Regions from separate parts of the Vibrio astriarenae genome, predicted to be linked through region 1. Evidence: predicted binding sites of a transcription regulator. Region 1 holds the regulator's gene; the other holds the start of a gene.
What was found. Region 1 encodes MetJ, which represses methionine synthesis genes. Its sites were predicted from a motif close to TTAGACNTNTANANGTCTAA; they were not measured.
Positions count from the first base shown of each region.

Region 1 (12,372 bases):
GTAGATTGAAGTTAGAAAAAAGGCTAACTCAATCGTTAGCCTGATTCGTTTTACAGTCGTCCTGCCAGCAGGTTAAGGTCCGACTGCAGTGCCCCAGCGGTGACTTCACGACCAGCCCCAGGGCCACGGATCACCAATGGGTTATCCTTGTACCATTTGCTCTCAATCGCAAAGATGTTGTCGCATGGCAATAGGTTCGCTAGCGCGTGCTCTTTATTCAAGGCCTCGACTCCAACGGTGGCTTTTCCATTTTTCTCTAGTCGTGCAACATAGCGCAGCACCTTGTCCTCTCGCTGTGCTTTCTCTAATCGCTCTGCAAGTGCTTCACTGAGAACGATGCCGTTGTCGAAGAAACCGTCGAGTGTCATCTCACGCAGTGCCTCTGGCACCAGAGACTCAACTTTGACCTTTTCCGGCTCGATGAACAAACCTGATTCTCGAGCCAAAATGACCAGCTTACGCATGACGTCCGAACCATCAAGATCGGCTCTAGGGTCTGGCTCTGTTAGCCCTTGCTGCCATGCAAGATCGACGAGCTCACTAAATGGAATGGAGCCGTCATATTGTTGGAACAACCAAGATAGCGTGCCTGAGAAAATTCCTGACAGCGCGACAATCTCATCCCCACTTTCACGCAAGTCTCGAACGGTATGATTGATCGGCAACCCAGCACCTACAGTGGCGTTATATAGCCAGTGACGGTTAATCTTCGCGAAGGCGTCTTGGACTTGATGGTAATACTCGCTCGATGCAGAGCCCGCGACTTTGTTTGCCGATATCAGGTGCATGCCTTGCTGAGCAATATCCAGATATTGTTCAGCTAACTGTGCGCTGGCGGTGACATCGAGCACGACGAGATCATCATAGTCTTGTAGAGCACCGAGCTGCTCAATCCAACTTTTACCGTCATGCGAAACAGACTCATCATCAAAGCAAGATTCAATGGTCGTAGGATCGATACCTTGCGGGTTAAACCAATAAGTTTGACTATCGATGACCGCCACCAGCTCAAAATTCATGTTGTGACGCTTTTCGAGCTCCTCTTTTTGGGTTGCAAAGAGGCTTAGCCAGCTTGAACCAATGTTGCCTTTACCACACAGTGCGATGGCAACGCGTTTTTGTGCTTGGAACAGTTGTGAGTGCAGCTGGCTCACGAGCGGCTCAACGTCGAGTTTGCGCGTGACAGCGACCAAACTTAGTCCAGATTCTGATTCGGTAATAAACTCAATCGCTGAGCTTTTTAGCTGCTGGTAGAAACCAAAGCAGTGATTTGGGTTCTTGCTAACGCCTGCGCCGACGGCTGCGAGCAGTGAATAGCCCTCTTTGAGCTTGATCTCTGCTTCAATGGCGGCATCTTGCAAGAAGGCGAGTGCGCCATTGGCGATCTCTTGAGTGTAAGCCAGTCTGAGTACGTGTTGGTCTGGTTGGGCATCATAGGCAAGCGGCTCTAGCTGAGCTTGCTTAAGCTTTTTCAGTACCTCTTGCTGCGCTCGTAAGTAGTCATGGCGATGGGAGAAACCAAGTTGGATCAGTAACACGTCATCAAGAGAGGTGATGATCTTTGCTCCGCGACCAGACGCCAAAACTCGTTCGATACGCGTTGAGCCGGTTTCTGGCTCGTAGCTACAGCGCAGATGCAAATCCATGGCGCTTTGCGCGACAGGTTGAAGAGTGCGGCTGTGTAATACCGGTGCCGCCAGGCGAGCAAGTTCGCTTGCTTCATCTAGGCGCAGCAGAGGCAATAAACATGCGTCAGCGACGATGCGAGGGTCTGCGCTATACACACCAGCAACATCACTCCAGATGGTCACACGCGAGACTTCCGCGAGTGCGCCAATGATGGTTGCTGAGTAGTCAGAGCCATTGCGCCCAAGTAAAACAGTTTCACCTTGTTGGTTTTGTGCCATAAAACCAGTAAAGACGATTCGGTATTGGCTGTGTTGTGCAAGCAGCTCTTTAAGAAGCGGATAGGAAGCGCCTCTATCGACTTCTGGTTGTGTGCCGAGCTCTGCACGCAGGAACTGTCTGGAATCCTGTTCAATCGCATTAAGTCCTTTCTCATTGAGCAGATTCGCTAACAGCCTTGCTGACCACATTTCACCGTGACCGAGTACCATAGCACGCGTTTGACCACTCACCGGGTATGCAATCTCTCCCAAAGCACTGAATTCCGTGATGAGATTATCCAGCAGACGAGCCTTGGTTTCTGGTTGGTTGATCAGGCTCTCGACCAATTCAATTTGAAATTGACGCAGCTCTTGCAAGGTTTCATGTGCAAGACGCCCATCACGTTCGAGGTTATCAAGGAACTCGATTAGGCGGTTGGTGGTTTTACCTGCAGCAGAAACAACAATCAGGTCGTTGCTGTTGGAGTAGTCTTTGAGAATGTTCACTACTCGGCGGTAGCACTCAGGGTTCGCTAAGCTGCTGCCCCCAAATTTGTGCAGTTGACGTGGGTGAGTCATCTTAAAATGCCTCCTTGGCTTGAGCGAAAGCTTGCTGAAGGTCTTCGATAAGGTCTTGACTATCTTCTAACCCGACAGAAAGACGCAAAAGGTGCTGAGTCACCCCCGCTTCTGCGAGTGCTTCCTCTCCCATCGCGCGATGGGTCATGGATGCAGGGTGACAGATTAAGCTCTCAACGCCACCAAGTGATTCAGCAAGCGAGAACAGCTCGAGCTTGCCAACAAAGAATTTGAGTTGTTCAAATGATCCAGCAAACTCAAAACTCAGCATAGACCCAAAGCCCGATTGCTGTTTTTTGGCTATCTCATGACCTGGATGGCTTAGCAGGCTAGGGTGGTAAACTTTACTGACTAGAGGCTCTTCAACCAAGAAGTTCAATATCTGTTGTGAGCTCTCTTCATGCACACGCATGCGAGCGCCGAGTGTACGAATGCCGCGCAGCGTCATGTAGCTGTCAAACGGCGTTCCAGTTGCTCCAATACAGTTACCCCACCAAGCAAGCTCTTCGGCATGTTCTTCTGTTTTCGTGATCACCACGCCGCCAATCACATCGGAGTGGCCATTAATGTACTTAGTGGTTGAATGAATCACAAAGTCTGCGCCGAGCTCTAAGGGCTTTTGGTACACAGGTGTCAAAAAGGTATTGTCTACCGCTACTAGTGCACCCACTTCTTTCGCTTTGGTACAAATCGCGTTGATATCTACCACGCGAACCAATGGGTTCGATGGTGTCTCCAATAGAATCAGTTTTGGTTTTTTCGCTAGCGCGGCATTGAGGGCTTGTTCATCTGTTTGGTCAACAAACTGGACCTTAAAATCGCCTTTTCGCGCGCGTGTATTGAACAGGCGATAAGTACCGCCATAACAATCATGCGGAGCAACAATAAGATCATCTGGACCTAAAAATGCGGAAACCCAAAGATTGAGTGCGGAGGTGCCACAGTTGGTAACGACGGCCCCTTTTCCTGATTCTAACTCAAAAAGAGCCTGCTCTAGCAAACCTCGATTTGGGTTACCAGAACGGGTATAGTCATAGTTTGGTACTTCACCAAAGGCTGGAAAGCCATAGTTGGTAGAGAGGTAGATGGGTGGAACAACCGCATGGTATTGAGTGTCTGATTCGATGCCGGTGCGAACGGCAATTGTCGCAGGCTTGCGTGCGCTCATAAGAGTGTCCTTCCCAAAGAGTGATAGTGCTTCACAAAACGTTTATCTTTATCTGCTATAAACGTTGTTTAATCCGTTATCCAACACTTTACTTTTCATAATGTGAGACGTCAACACTTCTAGACGTCTATATGTCTTTGCTCTTAGCCTTAAATCCGGCTAAAATCTCCCCCTTATCCATTTAGATTAAACATGACTGAAAGGTGTCTCATGGCAGACTGGAATGGCGAATACATTAGCCCATATGCTGAACACGGTAAAAAGAGTGAACAAGTAAAGAAAATCACGGTATCAATCCCACTTAAGGTATTGAAAGTACTAACCGATGAGCGTACTCGCCGCCAAATTAACAATCTGCGTCATGCGACCAACAGTGAGCTGCTGTGTGAAGCTTTTCTACATGCTTACACGGGGCAGCCTCTCCCAACAGATGAAGACTTGAGAAAAGACCGTCCTGACGAAATTCCTGCAGAAGCGAAAGCGTTAATGACAGAGATGGGCATCGAGTTTGAAACGTTTGATGAAGAGTAAGATCAAGTCGCTTGGTGAGTAGGGATCGTTCGTTGCGATCGAGCTTTCGTTTAGAGTGAACAACGAATCAAAGCCCAAGGAACATATGGCTCAAAACAGTAAAAAAAGACGTACTACGCTACAGGATATCGCTGATCAAGTGGGTATCACCAAGATGACAGTATCTCGCTATATGCGTGATCCCAATTCTGTAGCAGAAAAAACGCGAGAAAAAATAGCAGCAGTTATCGAAGAGATAGGATACATAGAGAATCGCGCGCCAGCGATGCTCTCCAAGTCATCGAGTCGTGCCATAGGTATACTCTTACCCTCTCTTTCCAACCAAATTTTTGCTTCGTTTGTGCAGGGCATTGAAACCGTCACTAAAGCCAACGGCTATGAAACCTTGATCGCCCACTTTAGCTACGATGAGCTTGAAGAAGAGAGTAAAATAGCCTCTCTGCTCGCTTACCAAGTTGATGGCTTAATTTTAACGGAAAGCCATCACACCAACCGCACACTGCAAATGATCAAAGCGGCAGATGTTCCGGTTGTCGAAACGATGGAGCTACCGGAACAACCGATCGACATGGCGGTTGGGCTTGATCATCGCGAGGCCTCTTACCAGGTTACGAAGCAGATAATGGCGGCAGGCAAGCGCACCATAGCCTACTTTGGCGCACGTCTCGACACGCGAACTCGTTTGCGTATGGAAGGCTATGATAGAGCGGTGACTGAGGCGGGTATAACCCCGTTTCACGTCCTCACTGAAGAGCACTCTAGCTTCTCGATGGCGGATGATCTTTTAGATAGAGCGCTCGCTGATAAGCCAGAGCTGGATGCGGTATTTTGTACCAATGATGATATCGCGATCGGTGTGTTGATGAGTGCGCAAAGACGTGGGATTAAAGTGCCCGAGCAGTTGTCTGTCGTCGGCTACAATGCGTTAGATATTGGCACTATGGTGACGCCGCGTTTGACGAGTGTCGATACACCAAGGTTTGAGATTGGGGTAAAGAGTGCGGAGCTACTGATTGCACGCCTCAAAGGTGAAGAGATCGAGAGTGATAGAGTAGATATGGGCTATCACATCACTAAAGGCGAGAGTATTTAGCTCTTCTAGCTGAATCAATTAAAAAGGAGCCAAAGTGGCTCCTTTTTTGGTATCTGAAACGAGCCTAAACGATAAAGCTCGCGCCGTCTTCTGCGCTTGAAACACTTTGGCGTAAGACGCTAAATAAGTTACGTCCCCAAGTTTGTTGAACCGCTTCCGTGTCGATGGACAGAGGCTCGCGTCCAGTCGTGTCGGCTAGATTGTTCAGCTCGCCAGTCTGACAGTTCAAACTCAGAATATCACCATCGCGAACCAGACCAATCGCGCCGCCACGCAGAGCTTCTGGCGATACGTGAATCGCCGATGGGATTTTGCCTGACGCGCCAGATAGGCGACCATCAGTAACCAGAGCGACACTAAAACCTGCTTTTTGGATATTGCCCAAGATCGGCATCAGCTTGTGCAGTTCTGGCATCCCATTCGCGGCAGGACCATTGTGAGTAACGACAACGATACAGTCTTTGTTGAGTTCACCGCGCTGGTAAGCGGCTTCCACTTCATGTTGGCATTGGAAGACAACAGCCGGTGCTTCGATGATGCGCTGCTCTTCTTTGACCGCAGATACCTTCACGACGGCTTTACCTAGGTTACCATCCAGAACGCGAGTCCCGCCCGTAGCTTGGAAAGACTCTCCTGAGCTTGCAATGACACTTGGGTCATCGCTTTGAGCACATGAGGACCAGCGAAGCTCACCGTTATTTAAGCTTGGTATTGTCATCTGACTTTCAAAATCACCAAACACAGGTTTGACATCTCGGTGCAGAAGCTGCGACTCATCAAGGCGACTCAATAGTGCAGGAACCCCTCCAGCTTGTTGGAAGGCATTCATGTCTGCCGGGCCATTTGGATAAACGCGAGCGAGTAATGGTACGACTTCAGATAGATCGCTAATGTCTTGCCATGTCAGCAACAGACCCGCAGCTCTTGCCACTGCAATCATGTGGATGGTGTGGTTAGTACTACCACCGGAAGCAAGCAGAGCGACGATACCGTTGACTAGGCTTTTCTCTGTGACAACTTCAGATAATGGGCGGAAAGTCGGCGAGCCAGCGCTCATTGAAGCGATCTTTACTGCCGCATAATCGGTAAGCGCCTCACGGAGCTCTGAGTGGGGGTGAACAAATGCCGAACCAGGAAGCATCAAACCCATGGCTTCAAACACCAATTGATTGGTATTGGCAGTGCCATAGAATGTACATGTGCCCGGGGCATGATAAGCGCGGCACTCCATGTCGAGTAGAGCATCTTTACCTACCTCACCAGCGGCATACTTTTGACGTACATCGACCTTTTCTTCGTTACTGATGCCCGTTGCCATGAGGCCCGCGGGTACAAAAGCGGTAGGCAGATGAGCGTAAGAAAGTGCCCCCATCAATTGTCCTGGAGCAATTTTGTCACAAATACCCAGAAGCAAGGTTGCATCAAAGACATTGTGGCTTAGGGACAGTGCCGTTGATTGAGCAATCAAGTCACGAGAAAACAGAGACATATCCATACCGGCTTGGCCTTGAGTCACGCCATCACACATGGCAGGGACACCGCCTGCGACTTGCGCAGTGTGGCCGAGCTCTGATAGAGCCTGCTTGATTTGGTTTGGATAAGTCTGATAAGGCTGATGCGCGCTAAGCATATCGTTGTATGAGGTGACAAGAGCGACATTGGTTCTTGTAAAATCAAGGATTTGCTTTTTTTCGGTAGAGCAAGATGCCGCGACAGCATGAGCTAGGTTGCCACAAGTCAAAGCAGCGCGAGTCTTGCCATGATCCAATTGCTCTTGAGTACGAGCCAGAAATGCTGCGCGTGAGTTTTTACTGCGCTCTAGTAGGCGATGAGTAACGTCTAAGATTACGGAATGAGTCATTACGCAACCTCTTGAGATGCAGTCAATTCTTGTGCCGCGCGTTCAACGACATCTTCGATTGTGCCATCGATGCTGATCACGAGTGTTTGCGGTTCGCCATCGGGACGCTCGAGCGCTTCAAATTGGCTTTTTACCATGTTCTCTTTCATGAAGTGGCCTCTGCGCATACGCATACGCTCCATGATGAGGTCCATGTCGCCATCGAGGAAGACAAAAGTCACATTCTCGTTGCCTTCACGGATTTGGTCACGGTATTTCTTTTTCAATGCAGAACAGACGATGATGCCATGCTCATTCTTGTTTTCTAGGCTGTAAGCAGCGTCGCGAATGCGTTCAAGCCATGGACTGCGATCATCGTCATTCAGTGGTTCGCCTGATGACATTTTTTGAATGTTCGCTCGTGGGTGAAGGTCATCACCATCAATAAACTTGCGACCTAGCTTCTTTGCCAGGTGTTCACCAATGGTGCTTTTACCACAGGCACAAACACCCATCACAATGACACTACTACCAGCCATAATTATTCCTCATAACAAATTTTGCGCGTGATCCCACTTTTGGCATTCACTTAAAAATATGGGTTTATCTTATTCATGTTATGGGTAACATGTTACCCGTAACTGAAATAAAAGTGAACTACATCACAAACAATCATTCAAAAGGTGAAAACATGGAGCAGCTAGCCCAAGCCTCTGACCCAACCTACCTACTAACAATCGCAGCATTGGCAATTGCTGCTCTTTTGTTATTGATTATTAAACTAAAAGTCCACGCGTTTGCCTCTCTTACTATTGTAAGTTTAGGCACGGCAATCGCGACGGGCGTCTCTTCTGACCAAGTTGTACCTACGATGATGGGAGGCTTTGGTGGCACACTAGCCTCTGTCGCTCTTCTGGTTGGTCTTGGTGCCATGATCGGTAAGATTCTTGAAGTAACGGGTGGCGCGAAAGTGCTAGCGGATACGTTGATTGGCCGATTTGGTGAAGACCGAGCGCCGCTTGCGCTGGGTATTGCTTCACTGCTATTTGGCTTCCCAATCTTCTTTGATGCTGGCCTTGTCGTTATGATGCCTATCATCTTTAGCGTTGCAGCGCGCTTTGGTGGCTCACCAATCAAATACGCATTACCGTCTGCGGGTGCATTTGCGGTAATGCATGCGTTCGTTCCTCCTCACCCAGGTCCAGTAGCCGCGGCGGAGTTCCTTGGCGCGAATATTGGTCTGCTACTGGTTGTGGGTATCTTAGTTGCTATCCCTACTTGGTATCTAGGTGCTTACCTGTTTGGCCTGTACGCCGGTAAGAAATTTGATATTCCATTGTCAAAAGCCTTCTTTAACAGTGACACCATCGTAGATGAGAGCAACCTACCTAAGTTTGGTACGGTCATGACCATTCTAGTTCTGCCCGTTCTTCTTATCTGTTTGGATACGGGCCTGAATACACTTGCGGTTGCTGGTGTGATTGATGGTTCGACACCAACGGTAGAATTCCTACGTATGCTAGGTAAAACCCCGGTTGCTCTTTTGATTACTTTGATTGTATGTCTGGCGGTATTTGCTAAAGACTACGGCATGGCAAAGCTTGAAAAACTGTGTGGTGACTCACTAGCGCCAATCTGTGGTGTGATCCTAGTAACGGGGGCGGGTGGTATGTTTGGCGGCGTACTACGTGCAAGTGGTATCGGTGATGCACTCGCAGGTGTTTTGACAGACACAGGTATGCCAATCGTGGTTGCTGCGTTCGTTATCTCTACGTGTCTGCGTGTTGCACAAGGCTCAGCAACCGTGGCTCTGACGACGACGGCTGCATTGATTGCTCCAGTCGTAACGGCTTCGACAGGTTTATCTGAACTAGACCTATGTTTCATTGTTATTGCGATTGCTGGTGGTGCAACTGTGCTTTCCCACTTCAATGACTCGGGTTTCTGGTTGGTTTCTCGCTTGCTTGAGATGGACGAGAAAACGACACTAAAAACTTGGACTGTGATGGAAACTCTATTGGGTACTATCGCGTTCCTGATCGTAGCAATTCTTAGCTTCATTCTTTAAAGGTTATATATGAAAACTCTAGAACAGCGCTTACAAGAGATTAAAATCGTTCCTGTGATTGCGATTAACGACGTTGCTCACGCTGTGCCGCTGGCCAAAGTACTGGTTGAAAACGGTCTGCCTTGCGCAGAGGTGACGTTCCGCACAGACGCAGCAGCAGAATCGATTCGTCTTATGCGTGAGGCATATCCAGAGCTTCTGATTGGTGCAGGCACTGTTTTGAACTCACAGCAAGTTGATACGGCGATTGAGGTTGGTGTGGATTTCATAGTGAGTCCTGGTTTGAATCCAACGACGGTTAAGTACTGCCAACAACGCAATATTGCTATTGTCCCTGGTGTAAATAACCCGAGCCTTGTTGAGCAGGCAATGGAAATGGGGCTCAAAACACTGAAGTTCTTCCCTGCTGAGCCATCAGGTGGTGTGCCAATGCTTAAGGCTCTATCTGCTGTTTACCCTGTGCGTTTCATGCCAACGGGAGGGGTAAGTCCTTCTAATGTGGATGAATACTTATCTCTAGGGTCTGTGGTTGCGTGCGGAGGTACCTGGATGGTACCGACTCAAATGATGGATCAAGGGGATTGGGATGGCATCGCGGAGTTGGTTCGCGCACTTAAGTAATCTGCTTATCTAGAGTCTAAATAGAAAAAGGTCATCAACGTTTGTTGATGACCTTTTTAGTATCTCATGTCGAGAAGTCATAGATTAACTGGTATGGAAGACTTCTTCGGCACTGAGCGATGTCATGCTGCTGATCTTTTTCCAAACATAGTAGAAAATTGCCATCATCATGATCATGCTTGGAATAGCGATAGCAGGGTAGCTATACAGAGCTAACTTACCCACCTCTTCATTGAATGCCGCAGTACCCGCGGGGCTCGTGACAATCCATGTGGTTAAGAAGTAGTTCATTGCCGACGAAAAGAAGAAGGTGGTCGCGAACAGGTAATTGGAGCGGGTTAGGCACTTTTCAAAGGCTTCTTCGTTGCCAGACTGCTGCAATCGCTCTTTAATCAGGGCAAGGTTCAACACGGTGTCATTGAACAACACCTTTTTTACCACTGGGTAGCGAGTGAAGGTAGAGACATAAATTGCAGTACCGATTAATCCAGGGATCAGGGCTTCTTTAAAGGCTAGCCAGCGAGTATCTAGTTCGAGTAGACCGATGCCACCAGTGAGTAACACACTGATAAAACCTAAAGCTGCGATGAAGTTAAACTTCTTGTTGCGGATGAGCTCATAGCCACCGTAGACAACTGGGAAAGCTAAGCCAATGACTAAAGCCATGACGGCACCAAGGTGTTCATCTCCACTGAACTTCATCAAAATGAAGGAAGGGATAAGAACGTTAAAGATAACCTCGAACAATGGGTTCGATTTCTTGCTGTTGTTTTGACTCATAGTAATCCAGAGTTAAAGTGACAAACCGTTTTATTGGTCGAAAATAGTATCCAAGTTGTCATGAAACGCAAATGCCAATACGGTGACAGGATGTTTCATGTCTCCAAATGAGCTGATTACCCAGCATTTACCCAAATTGAAAAAACCACCGAGTAACGATTTACGCGGTGGTTTTATTAGTCAGAACTCGCTTGATGGCATAGTGGCGAAAGCCCTATCTCATCGTCACGAACTCCTCGCTGCCGGTCGGGTGAATGGCAACAACTGAGTCAAAGTCTGCTTTAGTTGCACCCATCTTCATTGCGACAGCGAAGCCTTGAATCATCTCATCAACGGTGAAGCCGATACCGTGAAGACCAACCACTTTTTCGTCTTCACCCGCACAAACCAGTTTCATCTTGCATGGCTGACGGTGCTTGGTGACGGCTGTGTACATCGCCGTAAAGCCTGAAGTGTAAACCTTCACGCTATCTTTACCGTACTGCTCTTCAGCTTCTTGAGTCGTTAGACCGATCGTGCCAATAGGTGGGTGGCTAAATACCACGGTTGGGACAAGGTCGTAGTCCATTTTTGCTTCTGGTTTGTTGTTAAACAAACGTTCAGATAGCTGGCGACCTGCTTTTACCGCCACAGGAGTCAACTCAATACCGCCTTCCATGATATCACCGACACAGTAGATGCCTTTGACGTTGGTCTCTTGGTACTCATCTACTTTGATGTAGCCGCGCTCATTGGTTGCAACGCCGGTTGACTCAAGATTGATTGCATCGGTTGCTGGATGACGGCCGATAGCCCAGATAACGTGGTCAACGTTTTGGCTGTTACCATTTTCTAGGTGTAGCGTCAGGCTGCCATCGTCTTCTTTCACGATCTCTTTTGGTACCGAGTTGTTGTGCAGCGTTGGTCCTTCCGCTTCCATCACTTCAACCAGTGTCTCAATGATCATCGGGTCGAAGCTGCGAATCGGGGTCTCTTTGCGACAGAATAGGTGTGTTTCGGTACCTAGAGCGTGCAGTACGCCTGCAATTTCAACCGCAATGTACCCAGCGCCAATGACAGCAACACGTTTTGGTTGCTCTGCTAGGTCAAAGAAACCATTTGAGTCGATGCCGTACTCAGCACCTGGAATGTTTGGAATTGTAGGGCGGCCACCCACGGCGATAAGAATATGATCAGCCGTGTATTGCTCACCATTCACTTCAACGGTGTTCTCATCAACAAACTTAGCAAAGCCTTTGATGACGTTGACTTTGTTGTTGCCAAGAACGCGATCGTAAGACTGGTGGATACGGCCAATGTAAGCCTGGCGACTTTCAACCAGTTTGCCCCAGTTGAAGCCTTTGACATCGACATCAAAGCCATAATCTGGAGCGTATAGGTTCATTGCTTCAGCAACTTGTGCACCGTGCCACATGACTTTCTTTGGCACACAGCCTACGTTTACACACGTACCGCCAAGGTCTTGTGCTTCAATCAGTGCCACTTTTGCGCCGTACATTGCCGCACGGTTAGCTGATGCGATACCGCCACTACCGCCGCCAATACAGATATAGTCAAAATGTGTAGCCATTACTTTCTCCAGGAGCTTATTGATTTTTTGGATTGCCTATTACAGATACATTGGGGTGTTTTTGCTCAGATCAATAGTAACTGTCAGGAATCGATAGCCTTAATAGTACGATGAGTCTAGCAAGTTAATCTAATGGGAAAAAGCGAGATTGATTATGACTAATAACGATTAATTCGCATCAGTGACTCATCACTTAAAGACGTATGATGGTGAGAATAGACGATGATGGGGATGAT
Region 1 is NZ_CP047475.1:97,563-109,934, forward strand. Features, by position in the region: gene GT360_RS00520 (bifunctional aspartate kinase/homoserine dehydrogenase II) at 51-2,465, opposite strand; gene GT360_RS00525 (O-succinylhomoserine (thiol)-lyase) at 2,467-3,633, opposite strand; gene metJ (met regulon transcriptional regulator MetJ) at 3,844-4,164, shown strand; gene GT360_RS00535 (substrate-binding domain-containing protein) at 4,250-5,257, shown strand; gene edd (phosphogluconate dehydratase) at 5,322-7,118, opposite strand; gene GT360_RS00545 (gluconokinase) at 7,118-7,636, opposite strand; gene GT360_RS00550 (GntP family permease) at 7,789-9,165, shown strand; gene GT360_RS00555 (bifunctional 4-hydroxy-2-oxoglutarate aldolase/2-dehydro-3-deoxy-phosphogluconate aldolase) at 9,175-9,786, shown strand; gene GT360_RS00560 (VC0807 family protein) at 9,871-10,566, opposite strand; gene gorA (glutathione-disulfide reductase) at 10,781-12,136, opposite strand.

Region 2 (12,372 bases), 1.2 Mb from region 1:
TTTAGCGATTCAGAAAGTCCTGACCGACAGTGTGATAAAGCAGCACGAAGGAAACTTACTAAAGTGAAACAGTCATCGATTTTTCCAGTGCCGTGTCGAGATGCTGTGTATTCGGATAGCTACCTGCAAGGTTGCGAACTTAATATGAAAGAGGTAGGGAAGAAATTTTCGAAGCAGACTTGGGGGATCGTCCCAAAGATACGTGAGTTGGACGAGCATTTACGCCGAGCCGAGGTAGGGTATAACGACGTTATCAGAGAATCACATCCAGAGGTGTTATTTGCACAGTTAGCTGGAAAGCCACTTGAAACGAATAAACGCACGTCCGAAGGACGTGATGAACGAATAGCCTTACTCGAAACCTTGCATCCAAGTCTTGGTAAAGCAGTTCATCAAGCGACTAACAAAACGCTGAGAAAACATGTCATGCCTGATGACATCATTGATGCGTTAGTGTTGTGTATGGCGAGTCAATCGGCCTTGCATTTGACTCGCTTACCAGATAAAGCAGATTACGATCGCTACGGAAATTGCAGAGAAATTGTCTATCCTAAGTCGTTTTCACTGCCCGAGATTGAGCAGATTGTGCTGATGGAGGAGCCGTTCGAGACACAAATGCCGTGACGCAGCCCCAACTGAGAACCAGAATCCAAAGGTGAGTGTAAAGGTGATTGACTTGACTCCAATCTGCCCCCATTTGATTCAACGATAAGAACGCCTTGATGGCGACGGTACTTGGAAAGAGATCGGCAGCCCATAACAGCGGAGCGGGAATCATTTCTACCGGCCAAATAAAGCCCGCCAAAAACACCAACGGCATTGAACTGACGAGCACCAATACCGTGACAAGCTCACGCCTTGGAAGCCAGTAGCCCAGCGTATAGCCAAGAAGACAACACGCCACAATGAACGGCAGTAACATGGTGAGAATGTGGCTCATTGAAGCGAGCGTGGTGACACCATGCATGTTAAAGCTTGCTCCAAAATAATACATGCTTAACACGTAGTAGATGAATGACAGAACAAAGGTTCTCGCCGCTAGCAGTTTAAACTTCGAGACCTGTTGCCAATAGCCGTTGTTGCCTTTTTGTGTTCCTACCATCAGGCCAGCGGCCATGACGAGTGTTTGTTGCAGTATCAAAACAAATACTGCGGGCACCACGTAGTCTACGTAGCCCATTCGAGGGTTAAAAGTGGGTTTAAGATTGGATTTTACTGAGCTGTACTGCTCAGAAGCTAAAGCGATAGGCTCTCCGGAAGAGAGGATTTGGGCAACTTTAACCTCGGCACCTAATGTGCCCCCAGCTTGCGCCAACCCTTCAACCACCGTGCCATAGACAAGAAAGTAAGAGGCGTCCCCAGCATAGGACAAAACCGGGCTCTTCCCTAACAGGAGGTCTTTGTAAAAGTGAGCCGGAATGACAATAAACCCGGAAATATCACCGCGCATGAAGCTGGTTTTGGCATCCTCAATCGTATGTACTCGTTCAACCACCTGCACTTGAGGAGTTGCATCAATCATTCGTTCAAGCTTCAGGCTCACTTGGCTGTTATCAAGGTTCACGACGGCTACTTTCTGCTCTAATGGTGTTTGATGAGCATAGGGGAGAGGGTAAAGAAACGAGTAAAATACCACACCGCCAAATACGGTAATCACCACGACTGGGTTGGTGAGAAGTGCGACGAGCTCTTCTTTAAGTAGAGACCAAAAACTCATGCTATCGCCTCCGGACGCAGCTTCTTGTTCACGATGAACACAATTAAAAGCGCTGGAATGATATAGCCAGTCATTGGAACTAAGTGCGTCAGTGATTCTAGAGCAGTGAGACCATAGTTGGTTTGACTCACTTGAACTTCGATATAGTGGCTGATGGGTAGCAAGTTACGCCATGCTTGGGCAACAAGCCCCATATCGGTCACAGGAAACGTAATCCCCATAAATGCGAAACTCGGCGCGGTAAACGCACCTGCAAAGCTCATGGCTCGCGCTGCATCGAGAGTGATAAGGTAGAAAAGCGTACCCATTATCATGCATGCGATGATCGTTACCCATTGAGCCACCATTACAACCCAAAGGTTGCCATGTTGGGGCCATGCTAAAACGATGTAGAAGAAGAACAGAAAGAGTGCGCCTTGCAGAGCAAATATCAGGAAGTAACGGCTCAGTAATGTTCCCATGGTATGAACAGGTTTAGAACCGAGCCACAATTGGATTGAGTCGCCGACAGCGCGACGATTGGCTGCCAAAATCATAATGGTTCCGACAACAATACCAATTTGCCAAATCGCAGGCACAATAGCGGAGACTAAGAACTGAGCGTAGTTGGTATTGCTGTTAAAAAGAGGTGTGATTTGAGTGCGAATTGGGACGGCTTTTCCCATCGCAGCATCCAGCACTTGGTTGCCTTTAGCTAATTGCTTACCGGTTTCAACTGATGCGTTAAAGTAGCCCGTTGACTGCACAATCGCAGAGTTAATCAGCCTGCCAATAAGGATGTATTGGCTGTTATAAAAGGTGGTGACTTGAGGTAACGTCTGTTTGGTTAACTGCTTATCAAAATCCTTCGGTATCACCACATAGGCGTAGACTTCGCTCTCAACTAAGGCGTTTTTAGCACGTAAGGTATCAGGATAGTAGTGTGCGACCTTCATGGTTGGTGAGGCATTGAAGTGATTGATTAAGCTTCTTGATGCTTTGCTATGGGACAGATCAACGATGCCAATGGGAAGGTCGCGAGCGATCCCTTTGGAAAAGATCGCCCAGATAACTATCGCCAAGACGATCGGTATCCAACTCAAGCAGGCAGTGAGCCACTTATCTTGTTTCAGTATCGCTAGTTGTGACATTGGTTGTTTCATGCCATCGCTCCGCTATAGTTCAACAACCAGACTCATTCCAACGCGCAAATCTTCCGTCTGAGTGACGGGCCTTGCTTCGATTTCGAACGTACGCAGATCAAAGCCCTGCGAGGCATCGGTTGAACGCCAAGTGGCAAAATCACCCATCACTGAGATATGAGCAACGGTGAACTTTTCTGTACGATCGAGCGCGGGTAGATAGGCTTCAAAGATATCACCTTTGTTGAAGTGCTTCAGATAGTCTTCGCGCACATTGAGAATAGCCCAAGCATCTTTGGTGTCGATGATAGTCACAACAGGAAAGCCTTGTGGTGCGAGCTCGCCGGTTTGCAGTAGAACTTGAGAGACTTCCCCTTCAAACCAACTCTCTATTTGCGTGTCTGCAGCGAAAGCCTCGACCTCTGCCACCGCGCCAGCGGCCATACGAGCTTTTTCAGCCGCGGCTACTTTCGTCTCTTCACGAACCCCTTCTTGCGCCATTTGATACATTTGGAACGCGGCACTTTCAGTGTACTTAGCGGCTTGCCATTGAGTGCGGGCTTCATCGCGCTTTTGTTCAGCGACGACACCATCAGAGTACAAGTTGTTCACACGCTGATAGGTTTTTTCCATTAAATCGGCCGCCGCTTTCGCTTTGAGCCATTGATCTTTAGCGGCTTGAATTTGCTGACTGCGAGCACCGATTTCCGCCTCTTGCGCCAGTGCCCCCGCGGCTTTTTCGCCTGCTCTGGCTTGCTCGAGTTTAGCTTCTATTTCGGGGCTATGAAGGGTAAAGATCAATTGACCTTTTGCTATTTGATCGCCTTTACGCACTAGTACTTCATCAATGCGTCCCGGAACTTTTGATGAGATGCTGTATTGCTGTGCTTCTATCATGCCTTGAATACGAACAGGCTGTGGTTGATACGCGAGATAAAAACTGTAGCCAACCCAACCGATCAGCGCGATGGCCACCAAGGCAAGAGGAAGAGATTTAATCGATTTCATGAAAGCTCCTAGTTCGCACTGACGTATGCGCTGGTTTGATATTGGTTGAAGGTGTCCATCTGACTGCTCACGGCGAGTAGGCGATTTAAAGAGACAAGGTATTGATAACGCGCAACTGACTGCTGCGTTTGAATACTGGCGAGATAAAGTTGGGCGTCCACCACATCAAGTGAGCTAGATAGACCCTGCTTAAAGGCTTTTTCGCGCAGACGAAGATTCTCCTGCGCCAGTTCAATACTCGACTCAAGCCCCAGAACTTCATCGATGGCTTGCTGTGCCTCTAGGTAAGTCTTTTGTACCAAAATACTCAAGTCTTCTCTTGCTTGAGACTTAAGCGCCTGTACTCGCTGAACCATAGAGTTTGCGGCTTTGATATTGTCTGAACGACCGGTGGACTCGATAAGCGGAACGCTTACGCCCACACCAACCATCCAATCTGGTTTGAGTTGACTGGCAAGGGTATCCTCTTCATAGAGGCTATAATCACCGTAGAGGTACACTTCAGGGTAGTATTTCCCTTTTTCTGCTTTGATCAGGCTCGTCGCTTGTTTCTCTTTGGCTGCCAACAGATCGAGGCCTGGGTAGGTGGCGAGAGTCTGGTCGATATAGACCTGCATCGGAGGCAGGTTTATATTGATAAACAGTGACTCTGTTGGTTGAACTGAGGTGTCTTGGGCGAGGATTTTGCTCAGTGCGGATTGCGCGATGGTCAGCTGGCTTAGTGCTTTACGCGTTTCTACTTTGGCTTTGTCTAAAGAGGCATCGGCCTGAAGTCGTTCTACGCGTGCAATCTGTCCTTGCTCTTCGAGTTTAATTGCAAATGCTTGGTGTTGTGCCAAACCTTTCTCAACCGCTTGGCGTGTTTCATAGACCTCTTGAGCGAGCACCACTGAGAAATAGTATTTGCTCAAATCTTCATAGCGAGCTTGAACTTCCATATTAAATTGGCTTTTCGCGACTTCTGTTTCACCCTGTGCAGCAGTTTGTGCAGCAGTAATTCGCCCGCCGGTGAAGATAGGCCACACAGCACGGATAGAGGAAGTGAAGATATCTTTTTCGGTGATGCTTGTTTCGATACCACCAAGCAATGAACTTAGGCCGGGCAGAGAGGGTAAAGTCGGTAAGCCGGTCGTCGCATCAGCCAGTTGTTTACCAGTCACTATCACGTCGTTATCTAAACGTGTGTAATTTGCGCCAATAGATACCTGCGGCAGATTCAAATTTCCTTTAGCGGACTCCAAATGTTGATAGGCGTCCACATTCGCCCTTCCAGCTTCCAACGAGTGATTGTTTAACTGGAGTACCTGCCAAGCTTGATCAAATGAGATCGCACCAGAGTAAGTATTAAAGCTCAGCAGCGAAGCACTGCATAGCAAAGCTAAACGTTTAAATCGCACATTCATCCTGAGTACCATTAACTTAACTATCGTTTCAATTATATTTAGAGCATTAACTCTAAATATAACGGAATTGTATGGTGTTGTTAACAATAAACTATAGGATCATTTGTAACTAAATATCTGGCAGGCATAAAAAAACGCGAGCATAGGCTCGCGTTTGATGGGGATTTGTGAGGTGGCTATTTGCGCTTACCGTGGCGCTGGGTATTACCCCTATTGCCGTTCGGTTGGCCAGCTTGGCTGCGACGCTGCTGACCTTTAGAATTCGACTGAGCTTGTCCGCCTTTGCCCTGAGGACCTTTACTCTGGCCTGGGCGATTAGCGCTACCCTTTGCTCCGCTTTTTCCTTTTGGCTTATTGTCAGAACGGCGCTCACCACCATTATTGCCAAAGCCAGGCTGATTCTTAGTGTGCTTGGTAGCAAAACGGTTTGCACCATGACGACCCGAACGGCGGCGTTGGGCAGGCGTTTGCGTATCTAGGTCTTCTGCGGGTACTAGGCAACTTGACTTGTCACCGATAAGGTGTTTTTTACCCATATTGACTAACGCTTCGCGAATCAGTGGCCAGTTGTCAGGATCGTGATAACGCAGTAGCGCTTTATGCAGGCGACGTTGACGTTCACCTTTCGCCACAGGTACGTCTTCACGTTTCTTGTACTTCACTCGCTTGAGCGGGTTGGTTTCTGAATAATACATTGCCGTAGCATTACACATCGGAGATGGGTAGAAGTTCTGCACTTGGTCACACTCAAAATTGTTGTGTTTAAGCCAAAGCGCAAGGTTGAGCATGTCTTCATCTTCAGTACCTGGGTGGGCTGAGATAAAGTACGGGATCAAGTACTGCTTCTTACCCGCTTCTTGGCTGTATTTTTCAAACATCTCTTTGAAGCGATCATAGGTACCCATACCCGGCTTCATCATTAAGTCGAGTGGGCCTTTTTCGGTATGCTCTGGTGCGATCTTTAGATAACCACCAACGTGGTGTGTCACCAACTCTTTGACATACTCTGGCGATTCAATAGCAAGGTCGTAACGAACACCTGAAGCGATCATGACTTTCTTCACGCCTTTCACTTTTCGTGCAGCGCGGTAGAGGTCGATAGTGTGTTTGTGATCGGTATTGAGCTTGTTACAGATACCTGGGAACACACATGATGGACGGCGGCAGTTTGCTTCTGCTTTAGGGTCACTACAGCCCAAGCGATACATGTTTGCGGTAGGGCCACCAAGATCCGAGATAGTCCCAGTGAAGCCCGGAACCTTATCACGAATGTCTTCAAGCTCATTAAGGATCGATTCTTGAGAGCGGTTCTGGATGATTCGACCTTCATGCTCGGTAATTGAGCAGAATGAGCAACCACCGAAACAGCCGCGCATGATGTTCACTGATGTCTTGATCATGTCATACGCAGGGATTTTTGCATTGCCATACATTGGGTGTGGCACACGGGCGAACGGCAGACCAAAGACATAGTCCATCTCTTCAGTTGAGAGAGGGATAGGTGGTTGGTTTACCCAAAGTTCACGGTTACCGTGGCGCTGAATGAGAGCACGACCGGAGTACGGGTTGGTCTCTAAGTGCATGATGCGTGCAGCATGTGCATACAGAATGCGATCGTTATTGAGCTTCTCGAAAGGTGGCAAACGTACTGCCGTCGTTTCAGCGTCATGGCGAGAAGGGCGGATCGTGATTGGCTTGGCAGCCTCTTCTTTTTCAATTTCTGGCTTAGTTTCGCACTGAGTTTCCACAGCGTATGGGTTTTGCGGTACAAACGCCTCTTTGCGTGGTTTCTCGATGCGTGAGGAGTCGATGATATTAAACTGCTCTGGCTCTTGCGCCAGATTCACCGCCGTACCACGAATATTGGTCAATTGTGCAATGTCTTCACCATCCCCAAGACGATGCGCCACTTCGATCAGGGCACGCTCTGCGTTACCGAAAAGAAGAATATCAGCTTTTGCATCGAACAGCACTGAGCGACGAACTTTGTCAGACCAGTAGTCATAATGCGCGAGACGACGAAGACTCGCTTCAATACCACCAAGAACAATCGGAGCTTCTTTGTAGGCTTCACGACAGCGCTGTGAATAAACCAAGGTGGCGCGGTCAGGGCGTTTACCCCCTTCGTTATTTGGGGTATAAGCATCGTCATGACGCAGTTTGCGATCCGCGGTGTAGCGGTTGATCATCGAATCCATGTTACCCGCAGTAATACCAAAGAACAGATTTGGTTTACCGAGCTTCATGAAGTCAGTTTTATCGCTCCATTTCGGTTGGGCTATAATACCCACACGAAAGCCCTGTGCTTCCAGTAGACGACCAATGATGGCCATACCAAAGCTAGGATGGTCAACGTAAGCATCACCTGTGACGATGATAATGTCACAGCTATCCCAGCCGAGTGCGTCCATCTCTTTTCTGCTGGTTGGCAAGAATGGCGCAGTACCAAAGCATTCTGCCCAGTACTTTTTGTGTTCGTGAATTGGTGTGATGTTACTTAACATAGTTGACTCTCATTTTCAGGAGCGCGAATTATATACTTCTGCTCGGTAAGTTGCACCCTGCGTTTCGTGTGGTTTTTTTCGGCGTTCAGTCGTGGTTAAAACCCTTTGAGCAAATTGCTCCCATCTCTTGTTTTGGTTACACTCTCGCTTCATCAATTTGACCTGTTAAGTGACTAACAAAGCCATGATTGCAACCTTATTAATGACCTTTCCGCCGATGCTGCTGGGTGCTCAACTGATCCTTACTCTTATTTTAGTCAAAGGTGAGATTTGTCCTGGACAACGTGGACGTATTCATCGAGTTTTGCCCGTTTTAGCGATTTTGTGGCTAGCGGTATGCTCTCTGCGAGTGGAAGCCTTTATGGTGGTGTTCGCGATTTTCTATTTCTACACCCAAGTACAAACCAAGAAGACCCGTGAGCAAGGCCCGTTGTGGCTACTTTATCTCGGCGGTGGCTTGGCGGCGACCTTTACCTTGATGCTCGCATTCCAAGCACCTCAATCTGCGATCACCCTGGGTATGATCACTTGGCTTGTTTTACTTGGTGGCGCTCTTGCACATGTGCTGTTGGTGACTGCCCGTACACGATTGCAAGCATTTCATCGTTTGCTGCCTTTCTGTGGTGTCGTTTCCGCAATGGTGTTTGCGCTCAGTGTGTTGTGGCTAAGCTATTCTCTGGACCTCGACGCTCACCCACATCTACTAATGCCTATTCTAAGTTCAGTGGTGATGTTGATTGTCGGTATCGTTGCTTGGTGCTGGCACTTGATCCGACAAACTGACCCGAACAAGTTTGTTATTCTGTTTGCTTTAATTCTCTTGTTGGGCGCAAGCCAAGTGTTTTTATCCCTAAACTCGTTAGTGACTGCGGCTTAGGTTGGAGTGAGATAACGAACACAGAAACGACAATATTTGATTCATCGCGCTGCGGTCTATATGAATACCATCTATGCTTACATCAATGGTGTGAATACAAGGAGTGTCGTATGGACCTATCCAATGTGAGAAATTTCGATAGCGTGATTTTACTGGGTATTGTTAACGAAAAACTACGTCTAGAGTGCGACAGCTTTGAGGAGTTTGCTTCAACGTATGAAGTGGATGTTGAAGGTGTTGTGGGTAAGCTTGATGTGCTTGGCTACCAATACGATCCTTTGACGAACCAATTCAAATCTTACCCACGTTAGATTGCTATATTTGACGATAGTTGACCTTAGTTGAGAGTGAACAAATGGGCTAACTAAGCCATCTTGATACCATCAAGGTGGCTTTTACATTGTTGGCGCGCAGTTGAAAAAAACGCTTGAAGATAGCGTTTGTCTTTATCCGATGCCCGAGTCGCGGCAAACAGCCTTCGCCATAAGCCTTCTCCAAGTGGCTTACTTGTAATTAAACCTTGTCTTGAAAACTCACTGATCGCCCAATTTGGTAGCGCTGCCACCCCTAGTCCAGCTGAGACCATCTGTACCAGCATCAGTGTATTGTCTGCTTGTTTCCATTTAGCGGGCTCGATGCCTGCGGGACTAAGAAAGTGTTTTACCACATCGAGTCTTTGCTTTTGCACCGGGTAGCTGATCATCGTCTCATTGATTAAATGATCGGGTTGGATCACATCGACATCGGCGAGTGGGTGATTCGTCGCGGTAATTAAGCGCATTTCAAAGTCGAACATCGGTTCATAATGCACTTCTGAGCGAGGATTTACATCAGAGGTGACAACGAGATCCAATTCACCATTAATCAGAGCAGGAAGTGGCTCGAAGCCAAACCCGGATGAAAAATCCAAAGTCACACTCGGCCAGGTGACTTGATACTCTTTGAGTGCGGGCATCAGCCACTGGAAGCATGAGTGGCACTCGATCGCCATATGCAAACGACCATTCACATCTTCTTTTAGGCTGGCTAGGTCATTTTCTGCCTTGGCAATTCTTGGCAGCACCTCGTCTGCAAGTTTTAGCAAAATGTCACCTTCAGAAGTAAATCTAACCGGCTTGGTCTTGCGCAAAAACAGCTGACTGCCTAGGCGAGCTTCAAGATCTTTAATTTGATGGGAGAGAGCAGACTGAGTCAGATGTAGTGACGTTGCGGTCGCGGTTAATGACCCCGTATCTCGTAGCGTAGCCAGTGTTTTGAGGTGTTTTAAATCGAGCATTTGGGCTGTCCTTTTGCCTAAGTATTGTCCGTTGTCCTATCCAAGACTCTGTTTTCACCTTAGAAACTTTCATTAGCAATGTAAATAGAATTAATGAAAGAATTTCATAAATGAAATTCTTTCATGTTGAAGCTGAATGAAGGTCGCTTGGCTACAAGGAAAGTCTAATTAATACTTTAGCCATCTGGACGCCTAAAAAGGTTGGGCGCGATAATCTAAAGGAATGGACTTATGACTACGACGCATATTCTTGGTTTCCCTCGTGTTGGTGACAAACGTCAACTCAAGTTTGCATTGGAAAAATATTGGCGTGGTGAGATATCACAACAGGCGCTAAAAGATACCGGCTCAACCATTCGGGCGGTTAACTGGCAAACTCAAGCTGATGCCAATTTAAGCTATGTGACCTCAGGTGATTTTGCTTGGTATGACCATGTACTGACGACAAGCCTCTTGCTCGGTAATGTTCCTGAACGTCATCAGAGTGAACGCATCACATTAGATACTCTGTTTCGTGTCGGGCGTGGACGATCTCAAAGTGATTGCGGTTGTGGCGCAGCTGCATCAGACATGACCAAATGGTTTAACACCAACTATCACTACTTGGTCCCAGAATTTAAAGCGGATACACAGTTCTCTATTCAATGGAGTCAGCTATTTGAGGAGACCAAGCAGGCGATGGAAGCAGGGCATTCTGTCAAGCCAGTACTATTGGGGCCGCTGAGTTATTTATATCTCGGTAAAGAGGTCGAAACAGGTTTCGATCGACTATCACTACTGCCAAGGTTAATCACCGCTTATCAGCAGATCTTCACGAAGTTGGAAAACCTTGGTGTTGAGTGGATTCAAGTTGATGAACCTATCTTGGCTTTAGAGCTGGATAAAGAGTGGCGTAGTGCATTTAAGCTCGCCTATCAGATGCTTGGTTCAAAAACCAAAGTATTGCTAACGACGTATTTTGATTCCATCAACCATCACCTTGACGAAATTACGCAGCTAGAAGTGGATGGCTTGCATGTTGATGTTAGCCAAAACCAAAACTGCCTTGATGAGATCATCGAAAAGCTTCCTACAGACTGGGTGTTATCCGTCGGTGCGATTAATGGTCGAAATGTTTGGCGTGCCGACCTTGCTCAATGGCTGGACATTCTAACCCCAGTTCAACAGCAGCTAGGGGAGCGTTTGTGGGTGGCAAGCTCATGCTCTTTACTTCATAGCCCAGTTGACCTTGAGCTGGAAACTCAGCTTTCCGCCGAGACCAAAAGTTGGTTTGCGTTTGCTAAGCAAAAAGTGGATGAAGTGAGCCTATTGGGCCAAGCGCTTGCCGGAAGCACGACGGCGATTGCTGCATGTCGTGAGTATAGCGAACCTTTGCGAGCACGAGCGCAATCAAACTTAATCCACAAAACGCATATTCAGCAAAAAGTAAAAGCTTTGGTGTCAGGGTCATCCGAACGTGCTGCTCCGTTTGCAGAGCGTATTGCCGCTCAAGCTGAATACCTCAAATTACCGTTACTGCCGACCACGACGATAGGCTCATTCCCGCAAACCGCCGATATTCGTTTACAGCGTAGTGCTTATCGTCAGGGCAAGTTAGGAGAAACAGAATACAACCAAGCATTAAAGGGACATATTGAAGATGCGATACGTCGCCAAGAGGCGATAGATTTAGATGTTCTAGTGCATGGTGAGGCTGAGCGTAATGACATGGTAGAGTATTTCGCAGAGCTACTGTCTGGCTTTGAAACCACTCAGTTTGGTTGGGTACAAAGCTATGGTTCTCGCTGTGTGAAGCCAGCGATCGTTGTCGCTGATATTGAGCGAGAGCGAGCAATGACGGTAGAGTGGACGCGATTTGCCCAATCATTAACTTCCAAGCATATGAAGGGAATGCTGACCGGGCCTGTGACGATTCTTTGCTGGACGTTCCCACGTGAAGATATTTCTCGACAGCAGATTGCACAGCAGTTAGCACTGGCTCTAAAAGAGGAGGTTTCTGACCTGCAGCAAGCAGGCATCAATATTATTCAAATCGATGAGCCTGCCATTCGTGAAGGGCTGCCGCTTAAGAAGAGTGAACAAGCAGAGTATCTTGATTGGGCTGTGAATGCGTTTAAGTTGTCTGCTTCAAGTGCACTGCCTCAAACACAGATCCATACCCACATGTGTTATAGCGAATTCAACGAAATTATTGAGTCGGTGGCGGCTTTAGACGCTGATGTCATCACTATTGAAACCAGTCGCTCAAACATGGAGCTCCTCAACGCCTTTGAAGAGTTCGCTTATCCGAATGAAATCGGCCCGGGTGTTTACGATATTCATTCGCCAAACGTTCCGAGCACGGAGTGGATTAAAAACCTAATCAAGAAAGCGGCAGAGCAGATACCGATTGAGCGTTTGTGGGTTAATCCAGATTGTGGTCTAAAAACGCGGGGTTGGGAGGAGACAGAAAAGTCACTGACCAAT
Region 2 is NZ_CP047475.1:2,045,625-2,057,996, reverse strand. Features, by position in the region: gene GT360_RS09640 (DUF429 domain-containing protein) at 1-624, shown strand, start outside; gene GT360_RS09635 (ABC transporter permease) at 551-1,717, opposite strand; gene GT360_RS09630 (ABC transporter permease) at 1,714-2,859, opposite strand; gene GT360_RS09625 (HlyD family secretion protein) at 2,872-3,846, opposite strand; gene GT360_RS09620 (TolC family protein) at 3,855-5,249, opposite strand; gene GT360_RS09615 (YgiQ family radical SAM protein) at 5,426-7,753, opposite strand; gene GT360_RS09610 (hypothetical protein) at 7,938-8,630, shown strand; gene GT360_RS09605 (DUF4250 domain-containing protein) at 8,741-8,941, shown strand; gene metR (HTH-type transcriptional regulator MetR) at 8,995-9,906, opposite strand; gene metE (5-methyltetrahydropteroyltriglutamate--homocysteine S-methyltransferase) at 10,138-12,372, shown strand, end outside.
Region 2: the regulator MetJ is predicted to act here: its motif matches at 10,083-10,102, upstream of metE (5-methyltetrahydropteroyltriglutamate--homocysteine S-methyltransferase).